Linked DNA regions of Paraburkholderia fungorum. The protein of the gene in region 2 interacts with the protein of the main gene of each other region in a pairwise test. Links are inferred from orthologs where the notes say so. Each region holds a gene or a part of one and is shown on either strand. Other genes may lie near its edges.

What was found. Proteins that work in one complex are often made in the same cells at the same time.
Region 1: the proteins of rho (region 2) and nusG interact in binary tests that used the Escherichia coli proteins (3 or more experiments, as listed by UniProt). The link is inferred for Paraburkholderia fungorum from one-to-one orthologs.

The regions. Positions count from the first base shown.
Region 1 is NZ_FNKP01000001.1:9,343-16,037, reverse strand. Bases 2,417-5,263 are described here. They hold nusG (transcription termination/antitermination protein NusG), read left to right. Parts: upstream 2,417-3,484; coding sequence 3,485-4,042; downstream 4,043-5,263. Other genes in these bases: rplA (50S ribosomal protein L1), read left to right, coding at 4,638-5,263; rplK (50S ribosomal protein L11), read left to right, coding at 4,206-4,637; secE (preprotein translocase subunit SecE), read left to right, coding at 3,103-3,483; tuf (elongation factor Tu), read left to right, coding at 2,417-2,926. Also shown: more of tuf, read left to right, coding at 1,736-2,416; more of rplA, read left to right, coding at 5,264-5,336; rplJ (50S ribosomal protein L10), read left to right, coding at 5,638-6,141; rplL (50S ribosomal protein L7/L12), read left to right, coding at 6,205-6,576; BLS41_RS38205 (hypothetical protein), read right to left, coding at 6,610-6,695. UniProt on the Escherichia coli protein: Part of the processive rRNA transcription and antitermination complex (rrnTAC). The complex forms an RNA-chaperone ring around the RNA exit tunnel of RNA polymerase (RNAP).
Region 2 is NZ_FNKP01000001.1:1,900,330-1,906,991, forward strand. The notes cover bases 731-3,632. They hold rho (transcription termination factor Rho), read right to left. Parts: upstream 2,865-3,632; coding sequence 1,596-2,864; downstream 731-1,595. Other genes in these bases: BLS41_RS08415 (MFS transporter), read right to left, coding at 731-779; BLS41_RS08420 (MerR family transcriptional regulator), read right to left, coding at 776-1,387; trxA (thioredoxin TrxA), read right to left, coding at 3,104-3,430. Also shown: more of BLS41_RS08415, read right to left, coding at 1-730; BLS41_RS08440 (DNA polymerase III subunit gamma/tau), read left to right, coding at 4,214-6,662. UniProt on the Escherichia coli protein: Facilitates transcription termination by a mechanism that involves Rho binding to the nascent RNA, activation of Rho's RNA-dependent ATPase activity, and release of the mRNA from the DNA template.

The sequences.
Region 1 (6,695 bases), 1.9 Mb from region 2 along the record:
ACCTGCACGAATGGCGTAACGATGGCCACACTGTCTCCTCCCGAGACTCAGCGAAGTTGAAGTGTTTGTGATGATGCAATCTCCCCGCGGCTAGACGGAAAGACCCCATGAACCTTTACTGTAGCTTTGCATTGGACTTTGAACCGATCTGTGTAGGATAGGTGGGAGGCTATGAAGCGTGGACGCCAGTCTGCGTGGAGCCAACCTTGAAATACCACCCTGGTTTGTTTGAGGTTCTAACCTTGACCCGTTATCCGGGTCGGGGACAGTGCATGGTAGGCAGTTTGACTGGGGCGGTCTCCTCCCAAAGTGTAACGGAGGAGTACGAAGGTACGCTAGGTACGGTCGGAAATCGTGCTGATAGTGCAATGGCATAAGCGTGCTTAACTGCGAGACCGACAAGTCGAGCAGGTGCGAAAGCAGGTCATAGTGATCCGGTGGTTCTGTATGGAAGGGCCATCGCTCAACGGATAAAAGGTACTCTGGGGATAACAGGCTGATACCGCCCAAGAGTTCATATCGACGGCGGTGTTTGGCACCTCGATGTCGGCTCATCTCATCCTGGGGCTGTAGCCGGTCCCAAGGGTATGGCTGTTCGCCATTTAAAGAGGTACGTGAGCTGGGTTTAAAACGTCGTGAGACAGTTTGGTCCCTATCTGCCGTGGGCGCTGGATATTTGAAGGGGGCTGCTCCTAGTACGAGAGGACCGGAGTGGACGAACCTCTGGTGTACCGGTTGTCACGCCAGTGGCATCGCCGGGTAGCTATGTTCGGAAGAGATAACCGCTGAAAGCATCTAAGCGGGAAACTCGCCTTAAGATGAGATATCCCCGGGGCTTTAAGCCCCTTGAAGGGTCGTTCAAGACCAGGACGTTGATAGGTCAGGTGTGGAAGCGCAGTAATGCGTTAAGCTAACTGATACTAATTGCCCGTAAGGCTTGATCCTATAACAGGTGTGTCTTGCTCCCGCAAAGGGACACGAGACGCACGGTTGAGATCAGTGTTGTGCCAGAAACAGCACAACCCCAAAAGCTTCTCTGGTGAGCATCACCAGAAACTACTTCTTCCAGATTGGTTGTATTGCTCCACGAGCAGTACGACAACAAGTCATGCCTGATGACCATAGCGAGTCGGTACCACCCCTTCCCATCCCGAACAGGACCGTGAAACGACTCCACGCCGATGATAGTGCGGATTGCCCGTGTGAAAGTAGGTAATCGTCAGGCTCCCCAGCAGCATCAGAAACCCCACCCCGCAAAGGTGGGGTTTCTGCGTTTTTGAGCGTGGATTTACTCACTATATAAGTGAGAGCATATGATTCGGAACAGTCAAGAAGTTGTTGACAACAAGTGGTAGTTCCATCATAATTACTAGTTCTCTGCGGAGGGGTGCCCGAGTGGCTAAAGGGGGCAGACTGTAAATCTGTTGGCTTACGCCTACGTTGGTTCGAATCCAACCTCCTCCACCAGAATGCAAGCTGTAGTAGTTGTTGGGAATCCATAAGTTCTGCGGGTGTAGCTCAATGGTAGAGCAGAAGCCTTCCAAGCTTACGACGAGGGTTCGATTCCCTTCACCCGCTCCAGCAATACAGAAGTAGCGCCCATGTGGCTCAGTGGTAGAGCACTCCCTTGGTAAGGGAGAGGTCGGCAGTTCGATCCTGCCCATGGGCACCAGAAATACACGGTGATTGTTTGCGCCCGGCGCAACGTACGGAAAAATCCTCTTAGGAGTCGAAAATGGCCAAGGGTAAGTTTGAGCGGACCAAGCCGCACGTGAACGTCGGCACGATCGGTCACGTTGACCACGGCAAGACCACGCTGACGGCAGCGATCACGACGGTTCTGACCAAGAAGTTTGGCGGCGAAGCAAAGGCATACGACCAGATCGACGCGGCGCCGGAAGAAAAGGCACGTGGTATCACGATCAACACGGCACACGTCGAGTACGAAACGGCTAACCGCCACTACGCACACGTTGACTGCCCGGGCCACGCTGACTATGTGAAGAACATGATCACGGGCGCAGCGCAGATGGACGGCGCGATCCTGGTGTGTTCGGCTGCAGACGGCCCGATGCCGCAAACGCGCGAGCACATCCTGCTGGCCCGTCAGGTTGGCGTTCCGTACATCATCGTGTTCCTGAACAAGTGCGACATGGTGGACGACGCTGAGCTGCTGGAACTCGTCGAAATGGAAGTTCGCGAACTTCTGTCGAAGTACGACTTCCCGGGCGACGACACGCCGATCATCAAGGGTTCGGCCAAGCTGGCGCTGGAAGGCGATGCGGGCGAGCTGGGCGAAGTGGCGATCATGAATCTGGCCGACGCGCTGGACACGTACATCCCGACGCCGGAGCGCGCAGTTGACGGTGCGTTCCTGATGCCGGTGGAAGACGTGTTCTCGATCTCGGGTCGTGGCACGGTGGTGACGGGTCGCGTTGAGCGCGGCATCGTCAAGGTCGGCGAAGAAATCGAAATCGTCGGTATCAAGCCGACGGTGAAGACGACCTGCACGGGCGTGGAAATGTTCCGCAAGCTGCTCGACCAGGGTCAGGCAGGCGACAACGTTGGTATCCTGCTGCGCGGCACGAAGCGTGAAGACGTGGAGCGTGGCCAGGTTCTGGCGAAGCCGGGTTCGATCAACCCGCACACGCACTTCACGGCTGAAGTGTACGTGCTGAGCAAGGACGAAGGCGGTCGTCATACGCCGTTCTTCAACAACTACCGTCCGCAGTTCTACTTCCGTACGACGGACGTGACGGGCTCGATCGAGCTGCCGAAGGACAAGGAAATGGTCATGCCGGGCGACAACGTGTCGATCACGGTGAAGCTGATCAACCCGATCGCGATGGAAGAAGGTCTGCGTTTCGCAATTCGCGAAGGCGGCCGTACGGTCGGCGCTGGTGTGGTTGCAAAGATCCTCGAGTAAGCCAGTTAGTTCTCGTTGATCGATAGTTTTAGGGGTTGGCGGTGTCGTCAACCCCAAATGGTTTAGGGGCATAGCTCAACTGGCAGAGCGTCGGTCTCCAAAACCGAAGGTTGGGGGTTCGATTCCCTCTGCCCCTGCCAACTCTCGCGTCGTGTATGGCGCTTCGTTAAGGTGTTATGGCGAATCCTTCCGTCGAAACTGTAAATACATCCGGCGACAAGCTGATGCTCGTCGCGGGCGTATTGTTGGTCTTGGCCGGGTTCGTGGGGTTCTTCTGGCTTAACGGTCAGGAATGGTACGTCCGCGGAGCTGCCTTGGCTGTTGGTGCTATCGCGGGTGTTGCAGTCGGTCTCCTCTCCGCGCCTGGCAAGGGTTTCATCGCTTTCGCCAAAGACTCGTACAAAGAAGTTCGCAAGGTTGTTTGGCCAACTCGTAAAGAGGCCACCCAAACAACGCTAGTAGTGTTCGGCTTCGTGTTTGTCATGGCAATCTTTCTTTGGGTTAGTGATAAATCCATCGAATGGGCGATTTTCTCGGTGATTCTGGGTTGGAAATGATATGAGCGATACTCCGGCGTCCCCGAGCGGCAAGCGTTGGTATGTGGTGCACGCCTACTCCGGCATGGAGAAGAGCGTGCAACGTGCGCTTCAGGAGCGCATTGAACGTGCTGGCATGCAGGACCAGTTTGGTCAAATCCTTGTTCCGACTGAAGAAGTGGTTGAGGTCAAGGGCGGTCACAAATCTGTGACCGAACGTCGTTTCTTCCCTGGCTACGTGCTGGTGGAAATGGAAATGACGGACGAAACGTGGCATCTCGTGAAAAACACGGCTAAGGTGACTGGTTTCGTCGGCGGTGCGCGTAATCGCCCGAGCCCGATTTCCCCGCGGGAAGTCGAAAAAATCATGTCGCAAATGCAGGAAGGCGTGGAAAAGCCGCGTCCGAAGACCCTGTTTGAAGTTGGCGAGATGGTTCGAGTGAAGGATGGTCCTTTCACGGATTTCAACGGCAGCGTCGAAGAAGTGAACTACGAAAAGTCGCGCGTGCGTGTTTCCGTTACAATCTTCGGCCGCGCAACGCCGGTCGAGCTGGAATTCGGCCAAGTCGAAAAGTTGTAATCCAGAATTCCACGGAGCGCACCAGATGGTGCGCTCCGTATTTCGCGCTTACGGTCCGCGTAATGGCCGTTGAGGAGCGTAAGTAGTTCAGTTTCGACGAACGCGCGCTATCACTCACTGAGCGCCTGGTTGTTTCATCCGGCGCTCCAAAGAGGTTTTCAAAATGGCAAAGAAAATCATCGGCTTTATCAAGCTGCAGATCCCTGCAGGTAAAGCCAACCCGTCGCCGCCGGTCGGTCCGGCACTGGGCCAACGCGGCCTGAACATTATGGAGTTCTGCAAGGCGTTTAACGCGCAGACTCAAGCGCTGGAGCCGGGTCTGCCGACTCCGGTCGTGATCACCGCGTTCGCGGACAAGAGCTTCACGTTTGTTCTGAAGACGCCGCCGGCTACGGTTCTGATCAAGAAGGCAGCGAAGATCGACAAGGGTTCGAGCAAGCCGCATACCGACAAGGTCGGCACGATCACCCGCGCTCAAGCTGAAGACATCGCCAAGGCCAAGATGCCCGATCTGACGGCAGCTGATCTGGACGCAGCGGTTCGTACGATCGCTGGTAGCGCCCGCTCGATGGGCATCACCGTGGAGGGCGTGTAAATGGCTAAGCTTTCAAAGCGTCTGCAAGCATTTGCAGCCAAAGTTGATCGTCAAAAACTGTACGCGATCGACGAGGCTCTGTCGCTCGTCAAGGAATGCGCAAGCGCGAAGTTCGACGAGTCGATCGACGTCGCAGTGCAACTCGGCATCGACGCGAAGAAATCGGACCAAGTGGTTCGTGGTTCGGTCGTTCTGCCGGCAGGTACTGGTAAGTCGGTTCGCGTCGCGGTGTTCGCTCAAGGCGAAAAGGCTGAGCAGGCTCGCGCAGCTGGCGCAGAAGTCGTCGGTATGGAAGACCTGGCTGAACAAGTCAAGGCTGGCAAGCTGGACTTCGACATCGTGATCGCTTCGCCGGACACGATGCGCGTTGTCGGTACGCTGGGTCAGATCCTCGGCCCGCGCGGCCTGATGCCGAACCCGAAGGTTGGCACGGTTACGCCGGACGTCGCGACTGCTGTCAAGAACGCCAAGGCTGGTCAGGTGCAATTCCGTGTCGACAAGGCCGGTATCATCCACGCCACCATCGGCCGTGCTTCGTTCGAGCCGACGGCTCTGCGTAGCAACCTGAATGCTCTCGTCGACGCGCTGCAAAAGGCGAAGCCGGCAACGAGCAAGGGTGTCTACCTGCGCAAGGTTGCAGTGTCGAGCACGATGGGTGTTGGCGTTCGCGTCGACCAGGCATCGATCGCTGCACAGTAATGAATCTCATCGCCTCGGCGTGAGTCGGGGCGGTTTTATGGGCTTTGGGCGGTTGCGAGATGGCAGTATGCATCGCGCAACCGGTTGTCAAAGACCGTTGGTGGGCAAGCAGCAGGTAGGCGGGCCCTTAATTCAAGCCAACGCAGATGGCGAACCCGAAAAGGTTTTGTAGTGATGAAGCCGGTTGATCTCCGCAGTAATGCGGGTGTCAGGCGGTCGAAATACTCCTGACTGGTCGGACGCCGTTATTGAACGCGGTACGCATGGCGCACGCTGTGTGTATCGAATCTGGAGGTTAACCGTGCCACTCAACAAAGAAAGCAAGCAGGCCGTCGTCGCTGAGGTTGCCGCGCAAGTCGCGAAAGCCCAGACCGTGGTTCTGGCTGAGTATCGTGGAATCGCGGTTGGCGATCTGACCAAGCTGCGCGCGAAAGCGCGTGAGCAACAGGTTTACCTTCGCGTGTTGAAGAACACGCTGGCGCGTCGCGCTGTCGAAGGTACCCCGTTTGCTCCGCTGGCAGAGCAGATGACTGGCCCCCTGATCTACGGCATCTCGGAAGATGCAATTGCTGCTGCTAAGGTCGTCAACGACTTCGGCAAAACCAATGACAAGTTGATCATCAAGGCTGGTTCCTACGAAGGCAAGGTGATGGACAAGGCTGGCGTGCAAGCGCTGGCAAGCATCCCGAGCCGCGAAGAACTGCTCTCCAAGCTGTTGTACGTTATGCAAGCACCTGTTTCTGGCTTCGCGCGCGCTCTGGCCGCGCTGGCTGAAAAGAAACAAGGCGAAGAAACCGCTGCGTAACGCACTTCAGTCGAGCGTGATTGATCGCTGGCTGTATCCGAATTCAATTTAGGAGTATTTCAAATGGCAATCGCAAAAGAAGACATCCTCGAAGCAGTAAGCTCGATGTCGGTTCTGGAACTGAACGAACTGGTCAAGGCGTTCGAAGAGAAGTTTGGCGTGTCGGCAGCTGCTGTTGCAGTGGCAGGCCCGGCAGGCGGCGCTGCTGCTGCTGCTGAAGAGCAAACCGAATTCACGGTCAACCTGACGGAAGTCGGCGCGAACAAGGTTTCGGTCATTAAGGCTGTTCGTGAACTGACGGGTCTCGGCCTGAAGGAAGCGAAGGACCTGGTCGACGGCGCACCGAAGCCTGTTAAGGAATCGGTACCGAAGGCTGCTGCTGAAGAAGCCAAGAAGAAGCTGGAAGAAGCCGGCGCGAAGGCTGAAATCAAGTAAGTTTCAGCGCGCTGTGCGAAGGCTGGCGGTTTTTCACCGCCGGCCTTTTTGTGCTTTGTGGGGGCTACGTTTTTGCAGGCTTGTTTCGGCAGAAACGTCGTTCCCAGAAGCCAAAGAAA
Region 2 (6,662 bases):
TGCTGATACACGAACCAGGCGAGCGCGCCGATGCCGGCCACCGTCAGCAGGATCAGTCCCGGCGAAGCGCTGAACAACTGGAAGCGCACCTGCTGCATGACAATCTGCAGCGCGCCTTGCGCGAATGCGAAGATCAGATACGGCCAGAAATGCGCGGTTCCGCGTTCTTCCGGCAGACGGTTGCCGGAATCGGGCAACGCGAGCAAAGCCAGCACCGCGAACAGCACGCCAACGGGCGCCGTGCAAGCGAACAGCGCGCGCCAGTCGAAATGCGCGACCAGTTGACCGCCGATCAGCGGCGCGAGCGCGCTGCACAGAACGATCAGCAGCAGAAACGCGCGCGTGGCGGCGGGCCGCTGCTGCGGCGTGAAACTCATCTGGATCAGGATGCGGCAGGTGCCCATCATCGGGCCGATAAAGTAGCCCTGAAAGCCGCGTGCGAGCGCCAGTTCAATCGACGATTCGCAGAGTGCGGCGGCGACCGCGCCGGCGGAATAGAGCAGCATGCAGCCGGCGACGTAGCGCCGGTAACCGAAACGGTCCACCCACCATTGCTGCTGAAGGATGCCGAGCACTGCCGCGACCGCGTAGGAACTCGAGGCCCACACCAGTTCATCGGGCGATGCATTGATGCCGCCGGCGATGTAGCTGGTGAAAAACGAAAAGATCGAGTTGTCGAAATAGTCGAGGCCGGTGACAACTGCCAGCACCCACGGGAAGAAATCGCCGCGTAGTTTTTCGACGCTGAATAGCGCCACGCGGGATGACGCCGTGGTCATGACGATTCGCCCGGTATAGATGCGTCCGGCGTGATGTCGTCCGGTTCGGATTTGCGGGTGTTTTTGGCGCGTTTTGGGGACGGTGCGCTAGCCGCTTTGGCCGATTTCGCGCTGTTGGATGCTTTCGTGGCCTTTGCTACTTTCGCCGCCGCGTTGCGCCGCTGTTCAAGCAGCGTGTCCGCATTTTCACCGGCGAGGCGTCGTTCGAGATAGTCGAGGTCGGGACTCAGTTCGGCGCGCAATTTTTGCGCTTCCTTCAACTCGCGACGCATCGTTTCGATACGCGCGTCGAGCGCTTCGACCTGCTCGGCGATGGCGTCGCGGATCTGCTGCAACGACTCGGTGGAAAAGCGATGCCCGCCGTCGACAGGTTCGAGCGGACGTTTGAGCATTTCAGTTACGCCATGCAGCGAAAAGCCCAGCGACCGCAAACGCAAAATGCGACCGAAGCGCTTCAGGTCCTCCTCGTCGTACAGTCGGTAACGACCTTCGCTGCGGGTGGGCGATACGAGGCCGCGTTCCTCGTAGTACTTCAGCGTACGCGGCGTCACACCGAGGCGTTCAGCGGCGTCGCGTACGGTGAGCAGGGCGGACGAGTCCTTCGGCATAGAGAATTGCAGGCGTGGCGGATTGGTCGCATTGTACTCCAACGTGTACGTTCACGTTCAGGTTGTCCGGCACGGGCGGGTTGGTCGGGCGTGCTTCGTAAGACCGGAAGCAACAAAGCGGGCAGACGTAAAAAAGCCGCTCGTTTGCAGCGAGCGGCTTTCTATGCGACGAGGCTAATTCAGCTACTTAGACCGGGTTACGGTCTGCTTAGCTGCCGCCACCACGGCGCATCATGTCGAAGAACTCGGAATTGCTCTTCGTTTGACGAATCTTGTCGAGCAGGAATTCCATCGATTCGACTTCGTCCATGTCGTGAATGAACTTGCGCAGCACCCAGATCTTTTGCAGCACTTCGGGCTTGATCAGCAGTTCTTCGCGGCGCGTGCCGGACTTGTTCAGGTTGATCGACGGATAGACGCGCTTTTCAGCCAGGCGACGTTCCAGGTGCACTTCCATGTTGCCGGTGCCCTTGAACTCTTCGTAGATCACGTCGTCCATGCGGCTGCCGGTTTCGATCAGCGCCGTACCGATGATGGTCAGCGAACCGCCTTCCTCGATATTGCGCGCCGCGCCGAAGAAGCGCTTCGGACGTTGCAGCGCGTTGGCGTCGACACCACCCGTCAGCACCTTGCCCGAGGCCGGCACAACGGTGTTGTAAGCGCGTGCGAGACGCGTGATCGAGTCGAGCAGAATGACCACGTCGTTCTTCATTTCGACGAGGCGCTTGGCTTTTTCGATCACCATTTCGGCGACCTGCACGTGACGCGCAGCCGGTTCGTCGAACGTGGAGGCGATCACTTCGCCGGCCACCGAACGCTGCATTTCGGTCACTTCTTCAGGGCGTTCGTCGATCAGCAGCACGAACAGCACGACATCGGGATGGTTCTGTTTGATCGCATGCGCGATGTGCTGAAGCATCACGGTCTTACCGGACTTCGGCGATGCCACCAGCAGACCCCGCTGGCCTTTGCCGATCGGCGCGATCATGTCGATGATGCGGCCCGTGACGTTTTCTTCGCCACGCATTTCACGTTCGAGCAGCAGCACCTTGTTCGGGTGCAGCGGCGTCAGGTTTTCGAACATGATCTTGTGCTTCGAGGCTTCCGGCGGCTGGCCGTTGACCTTGTCCACCTTGACCAGCGCGAAATAGCGCTCGCCGTCTTTCGGCGTACGCACTTCACCTTCGATCGTGTCACCCGTATGCAGGTTGAAACGGCGGATTTGCGACGGGCTGATATAAATATCGTCCGTGCTGGCGAGGTACGAGGTTTCCGGCGAACGCAGGAAGCCGAAACCGTCCGGCAGCACTTCGAGCGTGCCGTCGCCGAATATCGTGTCGCCCGTTTTGGCTCGTTTTTTTAGAATGGCGAACATCAGTTCCTGCTTGCGCAGGCGGTTCGCACTTTCGATCTCGAGGCCATTGGCCATCTCGATCAATTCGGACACGTGCAGAGTCTTAAGCTCGGATAAATGCATACGGAGAACCCGCAGGAGAAGGTGCGACGAAATGAAATCTGGGAGGAGAGTGAGCGGAACCGCTCAAGGACTTACACGTCTTTTCGACGTTTTGCGGATTCTAGCATAGCACACGCCAATTTCCGCCAGTACGACGGCATGGCATCTTTCTTGTCAGGCGTGTTGCCGGTTGACAACACGCCCCGAATCAGTGCGCTCGCGGGTCTCGAGGGACGCCGGGCGCGCCGATGCACACCGTTTTACAGATTGCCGTCGAGGAACGCAGTGAGTTGCGACTTCGACAACGCGCCGACCTTCTGCGCGGCGACTGCGCCGTTCTTGAAAAGGATCAGCGTGGGGATGCCGCGCACGCCGAACTTGACCGGCGTCGATTGATGTTCGTCGACGTTGATCTTGGCGATTTGCAGACGATCGGCATAATCCTTCGCGACTTCGTCGAGGATCGGCGCGATCATCTTGCACGGACCGCACCATTCAGCCCAGAAATCGAGCAGCACGGGTTTATCGGATTTAACGACGTCCTGTTCGAACGATGCGTCGCTAATATGCTTGATTTGTTCGCTCATTGTATGAATACCTCTATCGGTTCGAGGCCCGCCTGAATTGCTCGCCACGATACGTCAAAACCTAAGGAAACTTCCGTTCGCTTTGCCGCAAACTGGAGCATTGCCTGCCCATGCATGACCCGTTGAAAATGGCTCACGATGTGCGGGAAGCTCGCGCTTGCGGGTCATCCGTACGGCAGTTTAGCTTAATTCGCTATGCGTTGCCGGGGGCGATAGTACTCATCAGGGGCAGTGGGGCCAACGGCTGCCGGTGAAGTGACATCTTGTTTCTATACCCGCCACGCAGCTTATCTGGAGGCGGGTAAGGCGAACTCAAGTGGCTTCGGTGCGCGCGTCGTCGATAGCGACTATAAGAAGGGGAAAGCCTGATTCGACGCGTCGATGTCGGTTTGCTCGTATTAACAGTCGCACGATCGGCCAAGCGGTGATAGAATGTTTCGTGACGGGCCTCCTCGCATGGAGGGATGGTCAACCTGGTCAGGTCGGGAACGAAGCAGCCACAGCCGTTTTCCACCAGTGCCGAGGGTCAGGCTCGTCACCTTTCCTTTTTCAGTTTTTCCGTTGCGGTGTTCTTCCGCAATCTCTTTCTTCCCCGGTATTACCCTTGGCGTCGCCATGCCCCGTGCATGCATTCGCGTTGCATTGCGTATTCTTCATGTCTGATCCACATTTCATCTATTTTTTTCTATTGGTCCGTTAGCCTGTTTCAATGAAGCGGTGACGCGCGTTCCTATGCCTTCTGGTTTCGGTTTTGAGCGGCATTGTTGCTGATACAATTTCGCGATGACCTATCAAGTTCTCGCACGCAAATGGCGGCCTAAGGATTTCGCGTCGCTCGTCGGACAGGAGCACGTGGTGCGCGCGCTCACGCACGCGCTCGACGGCGGCAGGCTGCATCACGCCTATTTGTTTACCGGCACACGCGGCGTCGGTAAAACCACGCTGTCGCGCATCTTCGCCAAGGCGCTGAATTGCGAAACCGGCGTGACTTCCACGCCGTGCGGCGTATGCCGCGCGTGTCGTGAGATCGACGAAGGTCGCTTTGTCGATTACGTGGAAATGGATGCGGCGAGTAATCGCGGCGTCGACGAGATGGCGGCGCTGCTCGAACGTGCGGTGTATGCGCCGGTCGACGCGCGCTTCAAGGTCTACATGATCGACGAAGTGCACATGCTGACCAACCACGCTTTCAACGCGATGTTGAAGACGCTGGAAGAGCCGCCGCCGCACGTCAAGTTCATTCTCGCCACGACCGATCCGCAGAAAATTCCGGTTACTGTGCTGTCGCGGTGTCTGCAGTTCAATCTGAAGCAGATGCCCGCCGGGCATATCGTGTCGCATCTCGAGCACGTTCTTGGTGAAGAGAAGGTGCCGTATGACGTGCAGGCGTTGCGTCTGCTCGCGCGCGCGGCTGACGGCTCGATGCGCGACGCGTTGTCGCTGACCGATCAGGCCATTGCCTACTCGGCCAATCAGGTCAATGAAGAAGCGGTGCGCGGCATGCTCGGCGCGCTCGATCAAAGCTATCTGATTCGTCTGCTCGATGCGCTTGCCGACGGTGATGGCGCTGCGGTACTTGCCGTAGCCGACGAGATGGCATTGCGCAGTCTGTCGTTCTCGACGGCGTTGCAGGATCTGGCGAGCTTGCTGCATCGAATCGCCTGGGCACAGTTCGCACCTTCCTCCGTGCTCGACGAATGGCCGGAGGCGGGCGATCTGCGGCGCTTTGCCGAAGCGCTGAGCGCCGAGCGCGTGCAGTTGTTCTATCAGATCGCAACGATTGGTCGAAGCGAGCTGGGCCTCGCGCCGGATGAATACGCCGGCTTCACGATGACATTGCTGCGCATGCTGGCGTTCGAGCCGGCGCCTACGGGCGGTGGTGGTGCGATTGGCGGCGGCGCGCGTTCGGCTGGGCCAGCGGGAGCTGTCGGCGGAGCGGGTGCAAAGCGTGCGGGTTCGGCGACTGTTGCTGCATCGGCGGCGAGCGCTGCTGTGCCGGTTCGCGACACGCAAGTCGTCGGCAATGCGCCTGCCGTCAATGTAGTGAGCAGGAGCGTTGTATCTGGCGAATCCGCTGGCGGTGCGCGAACCGCCACAGCGCTTTCTGGGCCAGACTCGATAGCGTCACATTCTTCGAGTGACGCAGCGCACGCACCAGTTGCCGATGCGGGCAGTGCACCGAGCGCGGCGGCTGTCGATGCACCGTCCGTGGCTTCAACCACACACGCATTGGCTCCGTGGGACGATGAGCCCGCCGACTCCATTAAGAACGCGTCTTCGAACAGTCCAGCGATAAACGATACCTCCGCGGAGTCGGTCGCCAACCACACGTCGCCAGCCTCTTCGTTGACCGCGCCTGCCGCTGCGGCGCTCACGCGCACAGCGCAGGCCGCGTCGGTCGCAGTGGAACAGGAGCCGCAATCGGCAGCCGTCAACGCGCCACGTCGCGCGGGCGGCGCAAGCGCCGCACTCGACGTGTTGCGCAGCGCAGGTCTGAAAGTATCGTCGGACCGTGGCCGCGTGAGCGCCGCTGTATCCGCCGCAAAGCCCGCCGCACCGGTTGCGCCTGCTGCGCCGAAGCCCACCGCGCCGCGCGTGGCCGTCGCCGTGCCGACACCCGGCGCCGAGCGCCGCGCGCCGCAGCAGGACGCCGCACCGGCAGCGCGCGCGCCGTCGTCGCCGGTTCAGCGCAACAGCAATGGCAATGCAGAGCAGAACGGCTCGTCGGTTCCTCCGTGGGACGACATTCCGCTTGACGACTACGTGCCGCTTTCGGCGTCGGACGATGGCTATTTCGGTCCGCCCGACGACAACTACGTGCCGGTGTTCGACCGCGGTCCCGACGACGTTCGAGTGAACGCAGCGCCTGCGTCCTCGCCCGCGCCGGTGGTGGACTCGCGTCCGCTGCCCGCTGCCGTGCCGCTCGATCAGCTAGGCTTTAATGGCGACTGGCCGGCGCTTGCCGTCGATCTGCCGCTCAAGGGCATTTCGTATCAGCTCGCGTTCAACAGCGAACTGATGGCGCTCGAAGGCAACACGCTGAAACTCAACGTGCCGGTTCCGCAGTACGCGGAGGCATCGCAGGTCGCCAAGCTGAAAGTCGCGCTCGCCGAAAGACTCGGCCGGACCGTCGAGGTGCTGGTCGAAGTCGGTGCCGCCCGTCGGACCGCCTCCGCACACGACGCCGCGACGCGCGCACAGCGTCAGCGGGAAGCGGAGCGCGAGATCGGCG